DNA from 4 places in the Streptomyces sp. NBC_01451 genome. Region 3 is predicted to be linked to each of the others. Evidence: riboswitches for the same ligand, from Rfam matches in the RefSeq annotation. Region 3 holds a riboswitch; each other region holds the start of a gene.
The links. Region 3 has a riboswitch for cobalamin ahead of OG595_RS33730 (cobalamin biosynthesis protein). Riboswitches for the same ligand answer to the same signal wherever they lie in the genome.
Positions count from the first base shown of each region.

Region 1: linked by a shared signal. The riboswitch ahead of OG595_RS40085 (CbtB domain-containing protein) and the one ahead of OG595_RS33730 (cobalamin biosynthesis protein) in region 3 are both predicted to bind cobalamin.
Region 2: linked by a shared signal. The riboswitch ahead of OG595_RS41190 (ABC transporter substrate-binding protein) and the one ahead of OG595_RS33730 (cobalamin biosynthesis protein) in region 3 are both predicted to bind cobalamin.
Region 4: linked by a shared signal. The riboswitch ahead of OG595_RS12330 (ribonucleoside-diphosphate reductase subunit alpha) and the one ahead of OG595_RS33730 (cobalamin biosynthesis protein) in region 3 are both predicted to bind cobalamin.

Region 1 is NZ_CP109479.1:9,089,638-9,094,988, reverse strand. It holds gene OG595_RS40105 (reverse transcriptase/maturase family protein) at 1-922, shown strand, start outside; partial or broken gene OG595_RS40100 (hypothetical protein) at 1,033-1,214, shown strand; gene OG595_RS40095 (acyl-CoA dehydrogenase family protein) at 1,283-2,461, opposite strand; gene OG595_RS40090 (CbtA family protein) at 2,615-3,391, opposite strand; gene OG595_RS40085 (CbtB domain-containing protein) at 3,417-3,638, opposite strand; cobalamin riboswitch at 3,676-3,807, opposite strand; gene OG595_RS40080 (histidine phosphatase family protein) at 3,939-4,565, shown strand; gene OG595_RS40075 (ferredoxin) at 4,593-4,994, opposite strand; gene paaE (1,2-phenylacetyl-CoA epoxidase subunit PaaE) at 5,036-5,351, opposite strand, start outside.
Region 2 is NZ_CP109479.1:9,313,959-9,319,309, reverse strand. It holds gene OG595_RS41205 ((2Fe-2S) ferredoxin domain-containing protein) at 1-221, opposite strand, end outside; gene OG595_RS41200 (ABC transporter ATP-binding protein) at 199-1,020, opposite strand; gene OG595_RS41195 (FecCD family ABC transporter permease) at 1,017-2,030, opposite strand; gene OG595_RS41190 (ABC transporter substrate-binding protein) at 2,027-3,061, opposite strand; cobalamin riboswitch at 3,116-3,293, opposite strand; gene OG595_RS41185 (hypothetical protein) at 3,752-4,015, shown strand; gene OG595_RS41180 (hypothetical protein) at 4,317-4,691, shown strand; gene OG595_RS41175 (ArsR/SmtB family transcription factor) at 4,912-5,283, shown strand.
Region 3 is NZ_CP109479.1:7,659,364-7,664,714, forward strand. It holds gene cobN (cobaltochelatase subunit CobN) at 1-1,243, opposite strand, end outside; gene OG595_RS33725 (cobyric acid synthase) at 1,240-2,772, opposite strand; gene OG595_RS33730 (cobalamin biosynthesis protein) at 2,784-3,758, opposite strand; cobalamin riboswitch at 3,860-3,999, opposite strand; gene OG595_RS33735 (hypothetical protein) at 4,156-4,377, opposite strand; gene OG595_RS33740 (inorganic phosphate transporter) at 4,418-5,351, opposite strand, start outside.
Region 4 is NZ_CP109479.1:2,914,201-2,919,551, reverse strand. It holds gene OG595_RS12335 (ribonucleotide-diphosphate reductase subunit beta) at 1-130, opposite strand, end outside; gene OG595_RS12330 (ribonucleoside-diphosphate reductase subunit alpha) at 130-2,523, opposite strand; cobalamin riboswitch at 2,650-2,773, opposite strand; gene mctP (monocarboxylate uptake permease MctP) at 2,964-4,574, opposite strand; gene OG595_RS12320 (DUF3311 domain-containing protein) at 4,571-4,876, opposite strand; gene OG595_RS12315 (GntR family transcriptional regulator) at 5,043-5,351, opposite strand, start outside.

The DNA.
Region 1 (5,351 bases), 1.4 Mb from region 3:
GGGATACCGCAGGCTGCGCTATATCCGCTACGCGGATGATCACCTCCTTGGTTTCACCGGACCGAAAGCCGAGGCCGAGCAGATCAAACAACGCCTGGGACAGTTCCTGCGTGATGAACTCAAGCTGGAACTGTCCCAGGAAAAGACACTGATCACTCACGCCCGCACCCGGGCAGCGAGGTTTCTCGGCTACGAGATCACGACCCAGCACAACGACACGAAGAAGACCGGCCGTTACCGTCGGGTCAACGGCCAGGTAGCACTCCGTGTCCCACAGGACGTGATCAAAGCCAAGTGCGCCCCCTATACCGATCGCGGAAAACCCGCGAAGAAGACGGCCCTGCTCAACAGCAGCCATCACGCGATCGTGGCGACCTTCGGGACCGTTTATCGGGGCGTTGTTCAGTACTACCTGCTTGCCGGAGATGTCTTCCGGCTGCATCGGCTGCAATGGGTCATGGAGACTTCTATGCTCCAGACTCTTGCAGCCAAGCACCGCTCGTCCGTGTCGAAGATGGCCGCCAAGCACAAGGCCAGAATCGACACCCCCAATGGGCCCCGAGTCTGTTTCGAGGCCCGAATCGAGCGGAAGAACAGGACGCCACTGGTGGCCCGGTTCGGCGGGATTCCCCTCCAACGGCAGCGGGCGGCGGAACTCGCCGATCGTGAGCCTGTCCGGGTGGACTACCCGCAGAAGGAACTCATTGCGAGACTCCTGGCGGATACCTGCGAGATCTACGGAAGCAAGGGCAACGTGCAAGTGCACCACGTCCGCGCTCTCGCCAACCTCGCACATGCCGGATGGCAGCCTTCCGACTGGGCGCGCGTCATGCTCCATCGACGCCGCAAAACAGTCGTGGCCTGCGACATCTGCCACGACCGTATCCATTCGGAACGGCCAGCCAGACCATTCACGCAGTAGTCACTGGAGAGCCGGATGACCGGGAAACCGTCATGTCCGGTTCGGCGAGAGGCCGCGCGGAACAGGACTCGCCCTCACGGCGAGCACCTCGCCGCGCGGCCGACCCAACCGGTTGGATCATGATGCACCGCCGCCTCGCCCGCGACTACGAGACCCTCACCGCCAGCTCCGTATGATCCACGTCGCATCGATCGACAACCTCGCCAAACGCATAACGGACGAGACCACGCCAACCTGGCGAGGAACTTACAAGGACTTAAAAGGCAATTCGACTAAATCAAATGCCCTCTGAAAAGGGGCGGTGATCTTGACGCTCACTGTCCCTCTTTTGTGCCGACTGAAAATCCTCGCCACAAGGCACTAACGCCGCACCCTCGGCATCCCCAGCCCGATCCACGAGATGATCTCCCGCTGGATCTCGTTGTTGCCGCCCCCGAAGGTGAAGATCACCGCTGAGCGGTAGCCGCGTTCCAGTTCGCCGTGGAGTATCTCGCCGGCCGAGCCCTCCTTCAGCGCGCCGGGGGCGGCGACGATCTCCAGGAGCCAGGCGTAGGCCTCGCGGCGGGCCTCGGAGCCGTACACCTTGACGGCGGAGGCGTCCTGGGGGGTGAGGGTGCCCTCCTGGACGGCGTTCACCATCTGCCAGTTGAGGAGTTTCATCGCGTCGAGCCTGGTGTGGATCTGGGCGAGGCGGCGGCGGACCCACGGGAGGTCGACGACGCGGCGGCCGTCGGCGAGTTTCGTCTCCATCGCCCAGCGCTGTACGTCGTGCAGGGAGCGGATGGCCATCGTGCCGTGGGCGGCGAGGGTGACGCGCTCGTGGTTGAGCTGGTTGGTGATCAGCCGCCAGCCCTGGTTCTCCTCGCCGACGCGGTGGGCGACGGGGACGCGGACGTTCTCGTAGTAGCTGGCGGTGGTGTCGTGCGAGGCGAGGGTGCGGATGAGGGTGCAGGAGTAGCCGGGGTCGGTGGTCGGCATGAGGAGCATGGTGATGCCCTTGTGCGGCGGGGCGTCCGGGTCCGTACGCACGGCCAGCCACACCCAGTCAGCGGTGTCCCCGTTGGTCGTCCAGATCTTCTGGCCGTTGACGACGTAGTCGTCGCCGTCCCGCACGGCGCGCGTCTTCAGGGCGGCCAGGTCGGTGCCCGCCTCCGGCTCGCTGTAGCCGATCGCGAAGTCGATCTCGCCGGCGAGGATCTTCGGCAGGAAGTAGGCCTTCTGCTCCTCGCTGCCGTACCGCATGATCGTCGGGCCGACGGTGTTGAGTGCCATCAGCGGCAGCGGTACGCCAGCCTGGGCGGCCTCGTCGAAGAAGATGAACTGTTCCATCGGGGACAGCCCTCGCCCCCCGTACTCCTGCGGCCAGCCGACGCCGAGCCAGCCGTCGCCGCCGAGACGGCGGATGGTCTCGCGGTAGAAGCGCTTCTGGGCCACGTGGTCGCTGAAGCGCGAGTAGGCCCGGTCCGGCACCAACTCGGCGAAGTAGGCGCGCAGTTCGGTGCGCAGCTGCTGCTGCTCGGGCGTGTATTCGAGATGCACGGCGCCTCCTGCTGGCTCCCCAAGGCCGGACCTGTCGGCGCACACGGTAGAACGTGTTCCAGAAATTGGGAATGGCGGTGCGGGTACCGGTGCACACATGCCGGAGGGGGTCCCGGACATCCGGGACCCCCTCGGGGCAGTGCCGCGATCCGGTCAGTGCGCCACGGGAGTCGCCTGTGGCTCGGCACCGCTCGCGCCGACGGCCGCTGCCGTCCTCGGAACGAGCAGTCGTTCCGCCAGCAGTCCGAAGACCAGGCCGAACGCGGTCCACATCGTCGCCTGGATGGCGAGCGTGGCCACCCGGTACTTCCACAGCAGGCTCGCGGAGAAGCCCGCCGGGACCTCGTTGGTGAACGACGGCAGGAAGGCGTACGCCAGTCCGACGACCACGACGAAGAAGGCGACCGCGGCGAGGGTCGCGTTCCAGTTGCCCAGGCGCGGCGCGAGGCGCTTGCCCAGGATCACCGCGCCGACGGCCAACAGCACGCTCAGCGCGACCATCAGGAAGAACAGCGCGGTGCGCTGGTTGAGAGTGTCGGGGTCGCCGACGGCGGGCGGGTTGGCCGGGTACTTGAGGAACGGCACGACGTACACGGCGAGCAGTCCGGCCCCGGCGAGGAGCAGCGCGGTCGCGCGCGGTCCGAAGCGGCCGATCCGGCCGAGCGCGAAGCAGTACGCGAGGGCCGCGATACCGCCGAACGCGACGCCGTAGACGAGGACGCCGGTCCCCAGACCCACGGTGGACTGCAACGCACGGGAGACGAGCGCCTGTTCGGCATGCCCGTGGGCCTCGTGCATCTCCTCGAACGCGATCGCGTCGTCGACGAGCGGCTCGGCGAAGAGGTACGCGACGACCCAGACGAGCACACCCGCGACAAGGCCCGCGAGCATGCCGCGGACCAGGAGGTTTCTGACAGTGGTGGAGTTCATGAGCTCGTACGTTTCCCCGTCGTCGTCAGTGGCAGGGGAAGCCGAGCAGGTGACGGGCGTCGTGCACCCACTCGTGCACGCCCTCGCCGGAGACCAGCGAGGTGGCGCCCTGTTCGGCGCCGACGAAGTAGAGCAGCACCAGCATCAGCACGCCGAAGAAGACCGCCCAGGGGGCGATCGCACCGATCGGCAGCTTCTCGGGTACGGCGGTGGGAACGGCGGTCGGCTGGACTGCGGACTGTGCCATGACAGGACCTCCTGGGGGAACTCGCGTCCCGTATCGGTGGTGCAGAGGACGACAGTCACGGGTCTGACTTGCCCCCGGACCGCACCGGGCGGGTGCGTACGGGGCTTACAGTGGCGCGACCGTGCCGGATTCCCACCGGCTTCCGTCGAACCGTCGTCAATATCGACGAGAAGGTACCGCGAAGCGGGGGCGCGGCCAAGGGCGCACAGGACGGCGTACAGCGCGCCGGTGCGCCGTACGCTGCCTCAAGTGCCGTACATGACAACGACATTGGGGCGGAATGAACGCGGGAGTGACCGGATGACGAGCCGAGTGATGTTGATCTCACCGGCGATCAGCGCGGCGCTGCGGGAGGCCCGTTTCGACGACGGCTGTCCCCTGGACGCGTCGGGTCTGCGGCTCGCCCGGGCGGCGGCGGGGACGCTCCCGCCGGTCTCCAGGGTGTGGGTCTCCCCCACCGCACGCTGCCGTGAGACGGCTCGGGCGCTGGGCCTCGACGCCGCTGCGGTGCCGGGCCCGGGCGGTCTGGACGTGGGCCGCTGGCGCGGCGCGACCCTGGCCGAGGTGGCGGAGAAGGAACCGGAGGCGCTGGCCCAGTGGCTGGCGGACCCTCGGTCGGCCCCGCACGGCGGTGAGCCGGTCCGCGCTCTCTGCGACCGCGTCGCGCGCTGGCTGGACGAAACGGCGGCGCAGGCCACGGGCCGGACCGTCGCGGTCGTCGAGCCGGAGGTGGTACGCGCGGCGACGGTACGGGTGCTGGGGGCGCCCGGGTCGGCGTTCTGGCGGATCGACGTTCCGCCGTTGACGGCAACGGAGTTGACCGGCCGGGCGGGACGCTGGAACGTGCGGGTGGGCGGGCAGCTCGGGGCGTCGCACGAGGAGTCGGGCGGGACGCCGCACCAGGGGCAGGGAGCGGCGCGGGCGTGAACCCGCGGGTTCACGAAACGCCGTGTCTCACCCGCCGACGCGCCCCGAGTCCGGCACCTGAAGCGTCCACGCGAAGTCCGTGCACGCCTGTGCGCACTCCCGGCACGCCTTCGCCGCGTCCTCGCCACCGGGGTGTTCGTCGAAGGCCTGGGCGGTTTCCAGGCAGACCGTGCTGCACCACTCCAGTTGGACCCGGAGAGCGGCCTCGTCCAGGTCCACCTGCTCGGCGAGCAGTCGGCATGTCGCGTCGCACACCTCCGCGCACAGAATGCCCTTGCGGCGCGCGAGTGCCTCGACGGCGGGCCCGTCCGGGTCCGCGAGACTCGCGCGCAGCGCACACGCCCGCGCGCACTCGGTGCACGCCTGGGCACAGACGAAACGGTCCTCCAGGAACCGGAAGAGTTCCTGTTGCGTAGTTGTAGGGGTCACGCCGATCGAGTTGCCGAAGCGCGACCCGCCAAACCTTTGATTCAGCTGTCGTAGTCGACCGTCAGCGTCTCCGACACCGGGAACGACTGGCAGGTCAGGACGTAGCCCGCGTCGACCTCCGCTGGTTCGAGGGCGTAGTTGCGGCGCATGTCCACCGCACCCGAGGTGACCAGCGCCCGGCAGGTGCCGCAGACGCCGCCCTTGCAGGCGAACGGCAGGTCCGGCCGGGTGTGCGCCGCCCCGTCCAGGACGGTCGCGTCCCGGGACAGCGCGGTGGTGGTGGAGCGGCCGTCGAGGGTGATCGTGACCCGGCTCACCGGGCCCTCGGCCACCGCGTCCGTGTGCCGGACCTGGCGG
Region 2 (5,351 bases), 1.7 Mb from region 3:
GGCTGGACGACGATCACGTTGGCCTGGTCGCACACATCGAGGCAGGCCGCGATGCGCACGGGGGCGTTCTCGGCCAGGCGCGCGGTCTGCTGGGCATGATCGACTCCGGTCACTTTCGGGCTTCCGCAACAGCAGTCCCGGCAGACCACGATGCGGCACGGCGCCGCTTGGGCAGGGATCCGCTCCGTACGGCCTTCCTCAGGTCGCTGCCGAGACGTCATTCGTCGTACTCCTCTCGCGGGGAGATCCGTTACGGGTGGCCGGCCGCAGGAAACGGATCACGGGGTGGCCGGGGTCGTAAGTGACTTCGGCGCGGACGCCGTAGACCTGCTCGATGAGTGCGGGGGTGAGCACCTCGGCCGGGGTGCCTTCGGCGACGGCGCGGCCGTCACGCAGGACGAGCAGGCGGTCGCAGTACATCGCGGCGAGGTTGAGGTCGTGCAGGGCGACCACCGTGGTGACGGGCAGGCTCACGACGAGGTCCAGCAGGTCGAGCTGGTGCTGAATGTCCAGGTGGTTGGTGGGTTCGTCGAGGAGGAGTTCCCGGGGTTGCTGGGCGAGAGCGCGGGCGATCTGGGCGCGTTGGCGTTCGCCGCCGGACAGGGTGTGCCAGGACCGGCCGGCGAGTTCGGCCAGTCCGGTGCGTGCCAGGGCTTCGGCGACGGCCCCGGTGTCTGCGGCGGTGGCCGGTGTCCAGGCGCGGCGGTGCGGTATGCGGCCCAGAGCGACGACGTCCCGGACGGTCAGTTCGGTCTGGGTGTGGGCGTGCTGCTCGACGGTGGCGATACGGCGGGCCGTGGCCCGGCGGCCGGCCTCCGGGAGTGGGCGCCCGTCCAGGGTGACGACCCCGGCAGTGGGTGCGAGGGTCCCGGCGAGGAGCCTCAACAGGGTTGACTTCCCTGAGCCGTTGGGGCCGAGGAGGCCGACGGTCTCACCGGGTCCCAGAGTGAGGGTGATGCCGTCGACGACCGCCTTGTCGGCGATGCGCCGCACGACGCGGTCGGCGTGGAGGCCGGTCATCCCTTCCTCCGTCCGCGGTAGAGCACGGCCACGAAAGCCGGCACGCCGATCAGAGACGTCACCACACCCACCGGGATCTCCTGGGGGTCGAGGACGGTACGGGCGACGGTGTCCACCCACACCAGGAAGACCGCTCCGGTCAGCGCCGTGACGGGCAGGAGACGGGCGTGCCCGGAACCGGTGAGCGACCGTGTCACGTGGGGCAGGACCAGGCCGACGAAGCCGATGGCGCCGGCGCAGCTGACCAGGGCCGCGGTGAGCAGCGCGGTCACGCACAGCAGGATCAGCCGGGTGCGGGCGACCCTGACCCCGAGCGAGGCGGCGGCCTCCTCGCCGAAGGCGAACGCGTCCAGGGTGCGGGCGTGGCCGAGGCAGACCAGGAGGACGACAGCCAGGACGGCCGTGCAGAGCAGCACCTGGCTCCAGTCGGCGCCCGTGAGGGAGCCCAGCAGCCAGAAGAGCACGCCCCGGGTGGTCTCGGCGTCGGCGGAGGTCAGCACGATGAACGAGGTCAGCGCGGAGAACAGCTGCATGGCCGCGACCCCGGACAGCACGACCCGGTCGACGCTGTCGCCGAGGGTGTGGCTGAGCAGCAGCACCAGCGCGAAGGAGAGCAGCGCGCCCAGGAAGGCACCCGCCGACATGGACACGACTCCCCCGCCCACCCCCAGCACGACGACGGCGACCGCTCCCGTGGACGCGCCCGAGGAGACGCCGAGCACGAACGGATCGGCCAGCGGGTTGCGCAGCAGCGACTGCATGACGGCCCCGCACACGGCGAGCCCGGCCCCGCACACGGCGGCGAGCAGGGTCCGGGGCATGCGCAGGTTCCACACGATGCCGTCGCGCAGCGGCGCCAACGTGCTCTCGCCGAAGCCCAGATGGGCCGCGACGGACGCCCACACGTCGCCCGTGGAGATGTCGGCGGGCCCGATCGTCACGGCGACGGCGACCGACGCGAGCAGCGCGACCAGCCCGCCGCCGGTCAACAGCAGGAGACGGGTGCTCACTTGGCGAGCCCGAAGTCGCGCAGTCCGGCGGCGACCTGCTCGATCCCTTCGACCGTGCGGATGGACGGGTTCATCGCCTGCCCGCTGAGCAGGACGTACCGCTTCTTCTTCACGGCGGTCAGGTTGCGGGTGGCGGGGTTCGTCTCCAGGAATCGGATCTTGGCCTCGGCGGTCTCCGCGGTCTGCTGTTTGCGGGTCAGGTCGCCGATCACGATGACGTCGGGGTCACGGTCGGCGACGGTCTCCCAGCTGATCTGGGGCCACTCGTCGTGGGTGTCGGCGAAGGCGTTCCTGGCGCCGACCGCACGGGTGACGGCGCCCGGCGCGCCGCAGCAGCCGGCCAGGTACGGCGACTGGGAGTTGGCGAACCAGTACATGAGGGAGACGTCGGAGGCGTGCAGCCCGGCGGTCGCCCTGCGCACTCGTTCCTCCAGCTCGGCGACGAGTGCCCCTCCGCGCTTCTCGACGCCGAACGCCCGTGCCAGGTCGCGTATTTCGCCGTACACGGCGTCGAGCGTGAGCGGTGTGGCGCGCGATCCGTCGCCACCGCTGTCGTTGTCCTTGCCCGTCGAGCAGTCGGAGGGCGAGACGTACGTGGGCACGCCCAGCTTCTCGAACTGCGCGCGGGTGGCGACGCCGCCCTTGCCGAGGGTCGAGACGAACGACGCGGTGACGAAGTCGGGTTCGGCGTCCAGGACCCGCTCGAAGGAGGGCGCGTTGTCCGCGAGCCGGGGCACGGACGCGTTGGCCTTCTCCAGTCCCTTCATCACCGGGTCCGTCCAGGTCGCCGTCCCGGCCATGCGGTCGGCGAGACCGAGGGAGAGCAGGATCTCCGTGGTGCCCTGGTTCAGGGAGACGGCCCGCTTCGGGGCCGACGTCAGGGTGATCTTGTGGCCGCAGTTGTCGATGGTCACCGGGTAGCCCGCGTCGGCGGACCTCCCGGGGCTCTCGGTGCCGCTCCTCGACCCGCCACAGGCGGTGAGCAGCAGAGCGGACGTGAGCAGAAGCGCGGGGGTACGGAGCACGGGCATGCCTCAGGGGTCGGGGCTCGTACGCGGAGCCTGGCCTACGGACGTCCCTCCGCACGGAGTGCGGAGGTGCCAGCAGGTCTTCGGACTCGGGTTCGTCCGGACGAGGCGCCTTCCCGGTCTCCCAGTGGCGTTCTGTGCCCCGCCCGTCCCCCTCACCGCTGCGCGTCAGTTCCGGATTCGCACCGGATTCCCTGGCCTCGGATGTGGCTCGACTGGCCCGCTGAGGCTATCAAGCCCGCCGCACCGTCAGTTAGCGCGATCGCTCACCGGTTGCGGGTCACGGGCTACGGGCTACGGGCTACGGGCTACGGGCTACGGGCTACGGGCTACGGGGCCAACATGCGCGTCCCAGGCCGTCGGCTCGCCTTCGCGCGGCAGAAGACCACCGAGACCGTCACCCTGGCCAAGACTCTGCCCCCGGGCACCGGTGCGACCACCGAGGAGACCGCCCAACTACTGCGTGCCGGTCTCAAGGCCCATCCCCGCCGAGCGTCTCCGGGTCAACGCGACTGGGGTCGGTCGAAGGGATCGTCAAATGTCACTGCAGATACACGTGAAGGCATAGGGGTGGGGTGAGGCGTCGTCATGGCCTCACCCCACCCCGGGTCTTACCTGTGTCAGCGCCTGCGCCCAGACCAGCCGCTCCCGACTCCCGCGACCTGCAGGGCCAGGAGCATCAGGCCGAGAAGCATGACGTTCGTGGAAGAGAAGACATCGTTCGTCGAGATCTCGGCAGCGTTGATCAGGAACGATATGAAGAACAGTACTGCCGCGGCTATACCAAGCATGGAGCGGTTCCTCTCGAAGGGTGAGATCCGTGTGCCCCGGTATCCCCTTCGTAGGCCTCAGGCGATGGTGGAAAAGGCCGCCCCTCAACTCATCCTGCTGAAAGGACAGTTCAACGGATCAGTGAACGATGACCCTGGCCCGGTCCGACCTGACGCAACCGCTTGAGTCACTACGGGCGGAAAACATCGAGCCGGCCGTCTCCGCGAGCCACAGAGGGCCGTTGGCCGCGACCACCCGCAGCGCGTCTCCGCACAGTCCCCCCGCGAGTCCTCCTGCGGAAGAAGACGCGGCCCCAGTCATTTGAAGGGCATGAGCGGTCACGGATATGGCATCATCCGACTTTTCGGAAGCTCCCTCGGCCAGTACAGGAACAACAAGGTTTCCGGCCGCCGACTCTACGTATGGTCCGGGCATCAACGAGGCACACGACACCTGAGCCTCGCAGTGACCAGGAGGAGATGCCGGTATCAGCAATGTGGAGATTTGCCTCAAGGAGATCATGGCCTCGATCGAGGGCTCGTTAGGGACTGCCCTGGTCGACTACACCAGCGGTATGGCGCTGGGCACTCTCGGGGGGAGCAAGGACCTCGACCTGACGGTTGCGGCGGCAGGCAACACTGACGTGATCCGGGCCAAGACCCGCACCATGGAACACCTCGGCCTCAAGGGCGAGATCGAGGACATCCTGATCACACTCGGCAGCCAGTACCACATCCTCCGGCCGCTCAAGGGTCGTGGCGGCAACGGGTTGTTCCTCTACCTCGTGCTCGACAAGAGGAAGTCGAACCTCGCGATGGCCCGCCATCAGCTCAAGAGCGTCGAGGCGCAACTGGACGTCTAGAAAACCGTGTTCTTCATGGCCTCGCACGTCCATGACTTGAAGATTTCTTCAACTGGGCACATGGGGATCAGCGCACATAGGGATCAGCTCAATCCCATGGGCGTGCGAGGCCGGATGCACGAGGATCGGTCCGCAAGAACGAACGCCTGCGGTGGCACGTAACAGGGCCACCGAGCCCGGATGCAGCCCGTCGAACGCGGCAGGGAGCGAGCGATTCACCATGCAGGTCCCCCTCTACCAGGCCAAGGCCGAGTTCTTCCGGATGCTCGGCCACCCGGTACGCATCCGGGTCCTGGAACTCCTACAGAACGGCCCCGTCCCCGTACGCGACCTGCTCAGCGAGATCGAGATCGAACCCTCCAATCTCTCCCAGCAACTGGCCGTACTGCGCCGCTCGGGGATCGTGGTGTCCATCCGGGAGGGCTCCACGGTCAGCTACGCCCTGGCCGGCGGCGACGTGGCCGAGCTTCTGCGCGCCGCCCGCCGGATCCTGACCGAACTGATCACCGGCCAGGGCGAGTTGCTCGCCGAACTCCGGCAGGCGGATCCCTTTCCGGCTCTCACTCCGGGCGGATCCGACCAACGCTCCTGATCCCCCGCTGGGCCCTGCCACGGCAGGCTCCGACGCTGCCGGCCAGCGGGCCGGACGCTCCGGCGCCG
Region 3 (5,351 bases):
AGTCGGCCAGCGGGACGCGCGCGGGCGCGGCGGCCAGCTGGTCCTCCGTCAGCCACTCCACGTCGTGACCGCCGGCCGCGATGAGCCGGTGGATCAACTCGTCCCCGTTGTCCGGGTATTCGGTGAGGGAGTACCCGGCGGCGCGCAGCGCGTCCAGCACCCGTACCGCCGACGCGGGAGTGTCGAGTCCCACCGCGTTGCCGACCCGGGAGTGCTTCGTCGGGTAGGCGGTGAAGACGAGTGCGAGCTTCTTCTCGGCGTTCGGCCTGTACTTCAACCGGGCGTGCCGTACGGCGATTCCGGCGACGCGGGCGGCCCGCTCGGGGTCGGCGACGTACACGGGTACGCCACCGGGGCCGTCCTCCTTGAAGGAGAACGGCACGGTGATCAGGCGGCCGTCGAACTCGGGGATCGCGACCTGCATCGCCGCGTCCATGGGGGAGAGGGCGGCGTCGGACGCGTCCCACGTGGCTCTCGACGACGTGAGGCAGAGCCCTTGCAGCACAGGCACGTCGAGGTCGGCGAGCGCCCCGATGTCCCAGGCCTCCTCGTCACCGCCGGCCGACGCCTCCGAGGCGTGCGTACCGCCGGCGGCGAGAACGGTGGCGACCAGGGCGTCGGCACCGGCGAGCAGCTCGTACAGGCCCGCGTCCGCCCCGCGCAGTGAACCGCAGTACACGGGAAGGGCGTTGGCGCCCCGCGCCTCGATCGCGTCGCACAGCGTGTCGACGAACCCGGTGTTGCCGCTGAGCTCGTGGGCCCGGTAGAAGAGCACCCCGATGGTCGGACGGCCGCTCTCCCGCGCGTACGAGCCGTGCACCCCGTACTCGGGCATCTTCTGCGGCTCGACGAACCCCTCACCGGTCAGCAGCACGGTGTCGGACAGGAACCGCGCCATCTCCACGAGGTTGGCGGGGCCGCCCTCGATGAGATAGCGCAGCGCCTCCGCGACCACCCCGGCGGGCACCGACGACTCGGCCATCAACTCGGCGTCCGGCACGGTCTCCCCGCCGAGCAGCACGGTCGGCACACCGGCGCTCTTCAGGTAGGCGAGCCCGTCCTCCCAGGCCCGCTTCCCGCCCAGCAGCCGCACGACGGCGATGTCCGCGCCCTCGACCAGCGCGGGCAGCTCCTCCGTGACATCCACCCGGGTCGGATTGCCGATCCGGTACGAGGCACCGGCGGCGGCCCGGGCCGCCAGCAGGTCCGTGTCGGCGGTCGACAACAACAACACTGTGCTCATGCGGGCGCTCCCGGTGGAATGAAAGGCAGTCCTTGCGGCGCGCCCGACTCGATGAGCCGCCAGAGCGCGTCGGTGTCCGCGTGCTGTTCGACGAGATCGCCGAGCAGGTCGAGCTGTTCCTCGCGCAGCGCGGCGAAGGAGGTGTCGGGGGCCGGGACGAAGCGGCGGCCCGCGGCGGCGGCCACCTCGCGCAGGAACGCCCGCCGGAACCCGTCGGATTCGAGCGAGCCGTGCCAGTGCGTGCCCCAGACGCTCCCGACCCGGCACCCGTCCAGACTGTGTCCATTGCCATCAGAGATGAACCGATCGCCTCCGGTGACCTCGGCGACCCCGTGATGGATCTCGTACCCCTCGACCTGTTCGCCGAGGGCGGTGCCGACGGGCCGGGTGAGGGTCTTCTCGCGGGCGAACCGCACCCGGACGGGAAGGACCCCGAGCCCTTCGACATGGCCCTGCCGGCTCTCGACGTCGTCCTCGATGTGCTCGCCGAGAACCTGGAACCCGCCGCAGATGCCGAGCACGGGCCGCCCCTCGGCGGCCCGGCGCACGACGGCGTCCGCGAGCCCGCGCTCACGCAGCCACGCCAGCGCCTTCACGGTTCCCCGCGTCCCGGGGATGACGACGAGGTCGGCGTCGGCCAGTTCCTCCGGCCGGTCCACGAACCGCACCACGACACCCGGTTCGGCGGCGAGGGCGTCCACGTCGGTGAAGTTGGACATCAGCGGGACCGCGCACACGGCGACCCGCAGCACGTCCTCCCCGACGGGCGGGGCGACGTTCGACTCCCGGACCGTCCCCCGCAGCGAGATCCGCAGCCCGTCCTCCTCGTCGATGCCGAGCCCGTGCCGGAAGGGCAGCACGCCGTAGGTCGGCCGTCCGGTGAGCCCGAGCAGCATGTCGAGCCCAGGTTCGAGCAGGCTGACGTCCCCGCGGAACTTGTTGACGAGGAACCCGGCCACGAGCGCCTGGTCCTCGGGGGACAGCAGGGCGACCGTCCCGAAGAAGGAGGCGAAGACCCCGCCCCGGTCGATGTCGCCGACGACGAGCACCGGGAGCCGGGCATTGCGCGCGATCCCCATGTTGACGATGTCGGTCCGCCGCAGATTGATCTCGGCCGGACTCCCGGCCCCCTCACAGATCACCGCGTCATACGTGCCCCGCAGTTCGGCGAGGCACTCCAGCACGGTCCCCAGAAGCCGCTGCTGCCGCCCCCCGTGATACCCACGCGCACTCATCTCGCCCACCGGCTTCCCCATGAGCACGACCTGACTGCTCCGGTCGCCCCCCGGCTTCAGCAGTACGGGATTCATGAGCGCCGTCGGCTCGATCCGGCACGCCTGCGCCTGCATGGCCTGCGCCCGCCCGATCTCCGCACCCTCCCGTGTGACGAAGGAGTTGAGGGACATGTTCTGCGCCTTGAACGGCGCGACCTTGACCCCCTGCCGCACCAGCCACCGGCAGATCCCGGCGGTCACGACACTCTTGCCGGCGTCGGAGGTGGTCCCGGCGACGAGCAGCCCACCACCCATGGCCCCACCACTCATGAGGTACGCCCTTCGGTGTTCCTGCGCCTGTTCATGATCGCGTTCGCGAGCAGCCGCCCGGCGACACAGACGCCGAGGGCCAGCCAGGAGACGCGCCGGGACAGCCGTACGGCCCGTTCGACGTCGGGGACGCCGACAGCCCGCCCGGACTCCCCGTTGAGCACGGGCCGGTGCTCGACCCGCCCCCCGTAGGACAGCGTTCCGCCGAGCCGGACCCCCAACGCCCCCGCGAACGAGGCCTCCACGGGCCCGGCGTTCGGACTGGGATGGCGTCCGGCGTCGGCACGCCAGGCCCGGACTGCGCCGCGCGGATCACCGCCGGCGACGGCGGCGAGCACGGCGGTCAGCCGCGCCCCCGGCCACCCGGCGAGGTCGTCGAGCCGCGCGGAGGCCCAGCCGTACCGCCGGTATCTCTCCGACCTGTGCCCGACCATCGCGTCCAGGGTGTTGACGGCCCGGAACCCGACCAGCCCGGGCACCCCGCCCAGGGCGCCCCAGACGAGCGCGCCCACCACGGCGTCGGAGGTGTTCTCGGCGACGGACTCCACGACGGCCCGGGCGATCCCGTCGGGGTCGAGGGCCTGCGGATCCCGCCCGCAGAGATGGGGCAGCCGCTCCCGCGCCGCCTCGACGTCCCCGGTCTCCAGGGACCGGCCGACGGCCCGCGCCTCCCGGCCGAGGGAGGTACCGCCGACGACGGCCCAGGTGGCGGCGGCGGTGAGTGCGAGGGAAGCGGCACGGGACGGACGTACGACACGACCGGCCGCCGCGGCAAGGAAGACGGCGCCCCCCGCGCACATGGCGGTGTGCAGCGCGCCCCACCCCCGGTGGTCCCGCCACAGCACCCGCTCGACGGCGCCGGCGGCCCGCCCGAACACGGCGACCGGATGCCCGCGGCGGGGGTCGCCGAGGATCAGATCACCGAGGAGTCCGGCGGTGGCGCCGTACGCGAAGACGCGATCGGCACGCACCGGCTCAGCCGGCCGTGGAGTCGGGCAGCGACCTGGTGCTGTACCTCGAACGGCAGCCGAGCATGGCGATATGTCCTCACTCAGGGTGTCCACGCCCTGGTTCGACGAGACCGGCGGCGAGAGTTCCTGGCTCCCGGGGTTACCTACCCCGGTGACAGTGGCGGGACCGCGCCGGATTCGCACCGGCTTCCTCTTCTGCCGCCGTACATGGCTCCGGCAGTCCACCACGGGCCCGGAACACCCGTCAACTTGCCGTTGACCAGGAAAGGAGGACTGTGCTGAGCCCCACACCACGACCGGATCGGGGCGACGAAAAACGCCCGCTCCGACCGTGACCACCGGCAAGGCGGTCAGGGTCGGAGCGGGCGGCGAGGAGGTGCGCGCGTGTCCGGCCGGGTCAGGCCACGATCAGATAGATCCCGTACGAGACCACCGCCGCGCAGGCGGCGAAGCACGCGTACGCCCCGGTGACGGCCAGCCCCGCCGACTCGCCCTGCGCGACCGCCCGTTCGCGGCGCGAGAGCCCGACGATGCCCAGGGTGAACACGCCCACCATGGCCACGGTGATGACGAGGCTGACGCCGAAGACGGAGCCGAGGGCTGCCCAGTCGATCTTCATGTTGCTTCCTTCTGCTTCTCGCTCGGACCGGGAGCCGGACTCAGAGGGCCGTGGCCGACGGCTTCGCCGTGACCTCGGCCGGGGCCGGGATGGTAGCCGTCAGGTCATCGGCGATGGTGCCCGCCGGCGGCGGCGTCACGGCGGCGATGGCCGTGGTGACGATGCCCGCGGGCTCGGCGTTCTCGGCGGACTCGCCCTCGACGTGGTTGACGTTCGTGTGGTCGATCACCTCGCGGCGCGACACGACCCAGATCGCCGCGCTCGACGCGATGAGGAAGGCGGCCACCAGAGCCGTGCCCCAGTCGCCGAAGCCGGTGACGTACTCCGCCAGCGCGCCGACGAGAGCCGCGGCGGGCAGCGTCAGCCCCCACGCCACGAACATCCGGGTCGCCGTCGACCAGCGGACCACGCCGCCCTTGCGGCCGAGGCCGGCGCCCATCACCGAGCCCGACACCGAGTGCGTGGTGGAGAGGGAGAAACCGAGGTGGGAGGAGGCCAGGATGACGGTCGCCGCGCTGGTCTGGGCGGCGAAGCCCTGCTGGGGCTGGAGGTCGGTCAGACCCTTGCCCATCGTACGGATGATGCGCCAGCCGCCCAGATACGTGCCGAGCGCGATGGCCAGGCCCGCGGAGAGGATGACCCACACCGGGGGATCGGAGTCGGGGGAGACGGCGCCGCCGGCGACCAGGGCGAGGGTGATGATGCCCATCGTCTTCTGCGCGTCGTTCGTGCCGTGTGCCAGCGACACCAGGCCCGCGGAGGCGATCTGGCCGACCCGGAAGCCCTTCTCCGCCGCCTTGCCCTCGGCCCGCGCTGCACCGAGCTTGTACGACAGCCGGGTTGCCAGCATGGCGGCCATGCCCGCCACCAGTGGGGCGGCGATCGCCGGGATCAGCACCTTCGTCACCAGCACATCGCCGTGGACGGCGCCCGTACCCGCCGAGGCGATGGTCGCGCCGATCAGGCCGCCCATC
Region 4 (5,351 bases), 4.7 Mb from region 3:
CTACCTCCTCGACGGTCCAGGTGTTCTTGATGGCGTCCCGGTAGCGCTCGTAGAAGTCCGGGTAGCGCATGGGGCGGAGGGTCAGTTCGAAGCCCGGGTCGAGCAGGTTCTTCTCAGCGGCGGTGGTCATTACTGGCAGGCCTCGCAGGACTCGGGGTTCTCAAGGGAGCAGGCGACGGCGTCGGGGTCGGCGGCCTGCTGGACGGGGACACTCGCTTGCGCGGCGCGCGCGATGCGGGTGGCCGGGCGCGAGCGCAGGTAGTACGTCGTCTTCAGGCCCGACTTCCAGGCGTACGCGTACATCGAGGAGAGCTTGCCGATGGTCGGCGTCTCCAGGAACAGGTTCAGGGACTGCGCCTGGTCCAGGAACGGGGTCCGGGCCGCCGCCATGTCGATGAGCCCGCGCTGCGGGAGCTCCCACGCCGTGCGGTACAGGGCCCGTACGTCGGCCGGGATCCACGCGAAGTCCTGCACCGAGCCGTTCGACTCGCGCAGCGCCTCCCGGGTGCGGGCGTCCCACACACCGAGGTCCTTGAGCTCCTTCACCAGGTACGAGTTGACCTGGAGGAACTCGCCGGACAGCGTCTCGCGCTTGAACAGGTTGGAGACCTGCGGCTCGATGCACTCGTACACCCCGGCGATCGAGGCGATGGTGGCGGTGGGCGCGATCGCCAGGAGCAGGGAGTTGCGCATCCCGGTCGAGGCGATACGTTCCCGCAGCGCCGACCAGCGCTCGGGCCAGGCCAGCTCGACGTCGTAGTGGTCGGGGTGCAGCACACCGCGGGCCGTACGGGTCCTCTCCCAGGCCGGGAGCGGGCCGTTGCGCTCGGCGAGGTCGGCGGATGCCTCGTACGCGGCGAGCATGATCCGCTCGGCGATGCGCGTGGAGAGGGCCTTCGCCTCGGGCGAGTCGAAGGGGACGCGCAGCTTGAAGAAGACGTCCTGGAGGCCCATCGCGCCCAGGCCGACCGGGCGCCAGCGGGAGTTGGAGCGGCCCGCCTGCTCGGTCGGGTAGAAGTTGATGTCGACGACCCGGTCGAGGAAGGTGACGGCGGTACGGACCGTCTCGTCCAGCCGCTCCCAGTCGATGTCACCGGCCGCCGTGTCGACGAACGCGCCGAGGTTGACCGAGCCCAGATTGCAGACCGCGGTCTCCCCGTCGTCCGTGACCTCCAGGATCTCGGTGCACAGGTTCGAGGAGTGGACGACACTGCCCGGCTCGGCCGTCTGGTTGGCGGTGCGGTTGGCCGCGTCCTTGAAGGTCATCCAGCCGTTGCCGGTCTGCGCGAGGGTGCGCATCATCCGGCCGTACAGATCGCGGGCCGGGATGGTCTTCCGGGCGAGCCCGTCCTCCTCGGCCCTGCGGTAGGCGGCGTCGAACTCGGCGCCCCACAGGTCGATCAGTTCGGGCACGTCGGAGGGGGAGAAGAGCGACCAGAGCGCGTCCGCGTCCACCCGGCGCATGAACTCGTCCGGGATCCAGTGCGCGAGGTTCAGGTTGTGCGTACGGCGGGCGTCCTCACCCGTGTTGTCGCGCAGCTCCAGGAACTCCTCGATGTCGGAGTGCCAGGTCTCCAGGTACACCGCGGCGGCACCCTTGCGCCGGCCGCCCTGGTTCACGGCGGCGACGGAGGCGTCCAGCGTCTTCAGGAACGGCACGATGCCGTTGGAGTGCCCGTTGGTGCCGCGGATCAGCGAACCGCGGCTGCGGATACGGGAGTACGACAGGCCGATGCCGCCGGCGTGCTTGGAGAGGCGGGCGACCTGGTGGTAGCGGTCGTAGATGGAGTCCAGCTCGTCCAGCGGGGAGTCGAGGAGGTAGCAGGACGACATCTGGGGGTGCCGGGTACCGGAGTTGAAGAGGGTGGGGGAGGAGGGGAGGTAGTCGAGGCGGCTCATCAGCCGGTAGAGCGCCGCGACTTCGTCCAGCCCTCGAACGCCCGTTTTTGCGTCAAGCGCAGTGTCCTCGGCAAGCCCGCTCGCGACGCGCAGCATGAAGTGCTGGGGCGTCTCGACGACCCGGCGCGTGATCGGGTGGCGCAGGAGGTAGCGGCTGTGCAGGGTGCGCAGGCCGAAGTAACCGAAACGGTCGTCGCCCTCGACGTCGATCAGGGCGTTCAGCCGGTCCGTGTGCACCCGTACGAACTCGGCGGTGCGGTCGGCGATCAGGCCCTCCCGGTGGCCGGCCGCGACCGACTCGGAGAAGGACGTGACACCCTGCGAGGCGGCTTCCGCGGCGATGGTGACGGTCAGCAGCCGGGCGGCCAGCCGGGAGTAGACGGGGTCCTCGGAGATGAGACCGGCCGCCGCCTCGGTGGCCAGCTCGCGCAGCTCCGACTCGTCGGCCCGCGCGGACCGGCCGCGCAGCGCGACGGCGGCGACCCGGCCGGGGTCGGCGTCGGGAAGGTCGGCGGTCAGCTCGGTCAGGATCCGCAGCAGCGCGGTACCCGGACCGTCCGTCTCCACTGGGGCCAGTGGGGCCACTGCGGTCGCTGAAGCCGGTTCGGCTGGCGCGATGGTCACGTGGGGGCTCTCCCTCGCTCGGCACGGGGCCTTGCGGAGGGCAGCGGGGCACACGGACGCCTTACGGGTACGCGCGCGTCCACCGGCCCACTCCACGAGGCCCGGACGTCAGGCACCCGGACCGGTCGGCCGGGCGCACTGTCGACAGGTCCTCGGACTGGACACGCGCACGAACATGCACGAGTACACCGTTGCGGGACAGTTCCGGATTCGCACCGGATTCCCCTGCGGCGACAGCGAGCATGAGCATACATCTTGTGCCGGGCCCTGGAAGCACCCCCACATGTTGTGTCGTATCGCCGAGTTGAGGGGATTGGAGGAGTACGACAAGGGGCCGCCGGACTTCTCCGGCGGCCCGATGGCGCCCCTTAAGGGGCGCGGGGAACTGCGCGACAAGCCCCCACGGGCCCGCAGTGGACGAACCACGGACCCTGCGGAGCTCAGTGCGCGGAACCCGCCGTCGCCGACGGCAGTTCCACCGCCACGCCCGGATCCCCCGCGTCCGCCGTGTAGTCCGCCGGCTTCGTCTCGTCCACGCCGTCCGGGGCCTTCAGCGCCTTCAGCACGAAGGTGAGGACCACCGTGACGGCGACGTTCAGGACGAACGCCGTCAGACCGATGTAGCCGATCTCGCCGATCCCCGGGATCTCCTTCGAGCTGCCGCCGAAGTGCTTCTGCGTCGGGGACGCGACCCCGTACGCAGCCAGCGTGCCGTACAGCATGCCGACCGCCCAGCCGGCCAGCAGGGCCCAGCGGTGGAACCAGCGGGTGAACAGGCCGCCGACGAGGGACGGGAAGGTCTGGAGGATCCAGATGCCGCCCAGGAGCTGGAAGTTGATGGCGACGGTCTTGTCCATGGTCAGGACGAAGATCAGCGCGCCCACCTTCACCAGGAGCGAGACCAGTTTGGAGACCTTGGTCTCCTGCTCGGGTGTCGCGTCGGGCTTGAGGAAGTCCTTGTAGATGTTGCGGGTGAAGAGGTTGGCCGCCGCGATGGACATGATGGCCGCCGGGACGAGGGCCCCGATGCCGATCGCCGCGAAGGCCACCCCCGCGAACCAGGACGGGAACATGTCCTCGAAGAGCTGCGGGATCGCCAGCTGGGGGTTGGTGACCTTGACCCCGGCCGCGATCGCCATGAAGCCCAGCAGCGCGAGCAGCCCGAGCATCAGGGAGTACAGCGGCAGGATCGTGGTGTTGCGGCGGATCACCTCACGGCTCCGGGAGGACAGCGTCGCCGTGATCGAGTGCGGGTACATGAACAGCGCGAGCGCGGAACCCAGCGCCAGCGTGGCGTAGGTCCACTGTCCGGCCTCGGCCGGGATCAGGGCGCCCGCCTTGGCGGCGGTGTACTTCTCGCTCGCCGCGCCGAAGACCTCGTCGAACCCGCCCAGTTTGATCGGGATGTAGATGATCGCCACCGCGATGACGACGTAGATCAGCGTGTCCTTCACGAACGCGATCAGGGCGGGGGCCCGCAGACCGGAGGAGTACGTGTAGGCCGCCAGCACGCCGAACGCGATCAGCAGCGGGAGGTCCTTCACGAACCAGTTCGTGTTCTCGCCGCCGCCGACGCCCATCACGTCGAGGACCGCCTGGATGCCGACCAGTTGGAGCGCGATGTACGGCATGGTCGCGAGGATGCCGGTGACCGCCACCGCCAGCGACAGGCCCTTCGAGCCGAAGCGGCCGCGTACGAAGTCCGAGGTCGTCACGTATCCGTGCTTGTGGGAGACCGACCACAGGCGGGGCAGGAACGTGAAGATCAGGGGGTACACCAGGATCGTGTACGGCACCGCGAAGAAGCCGGCCGCGCCCGCCGCGTAGATCGCCGCCGGTACGGCCACGAAGGTGTACGCCGTGTAGAGGTCGCCGCCGAGCAGGAACCAGGTGACCCAGGTGCCGAACGACCGGCCGCCCAGGCCCCATTCGTCGAGGCTGTTCTCGTTCTCGGCCCTGCGCCAGCGGGAGGCCATGAAGCCGATGACCGTGACGGCCAGGAAGAAGATGATGAAGACGGCGAGTGCCACGCCGTTCACTCCGTCGTTCACGCGGACGCACCCCCGTCCTTGGTGGCCGCGGAGGCAGAGGCCGAAGTCGCCCTGCGGGCCCGCTGGTCACGCTGCCAGAGCTGGTACGCGGTCATCGTCAGCGCGGTGGAGACGAGCACCCACAGCATCTGGTACCAGTAGAAGAACGGGATGCCGATGAAGGCCGGATCCACCTTCGCGTACGAGCCCACCCACAGCATCGCGACGAAGGGTGCGAAGAGGCAGAGCCCGATGACGACGCGGATCGGAGTCACCACCGGCTGTGCTGTCACCGGTTGTCTCGCCTCAGGCGCTTCTGGCATGTCACGGCTCCGTCCCCTCGCTGATTCCCGTGATCACTTTCCTGTGATCACTGGTGCAACGCGCAGGAATCTAAGGGACGGTTCCGTCTTATGTAACCCCGCCCGCATAACGGATGGCCCGTACAGGTGAGGGGAATGTGTCAGAGCGCGGAGGTCGGGCGGGGGATCAGTCGATCGGCCGCTTGAGCCGCGCGACGAACTTGTACCGGTCGCCCCGATAGACAGACCGCACCCATTCCACCGGCTGGCCGTCCTTGTCCAGCGAGTGCCGGGACAGCATCAGCATCGGCAGGCCCACGTCGGTGCCGAGCAGACCGGCCTCGCGCGGGGTGGCCAGCGAGGTCTCGATGGTCTCCTCGGCCTCCGCGAGGTGGACGTCGTACACCTCGGCGAGGGCCGTGTAGAGGGACGTGTACTTCACGAGCGACCTGCGCAGGGCGGGGAAGCGCTTCGCGGAGAGATGGGTGGTCTCTAT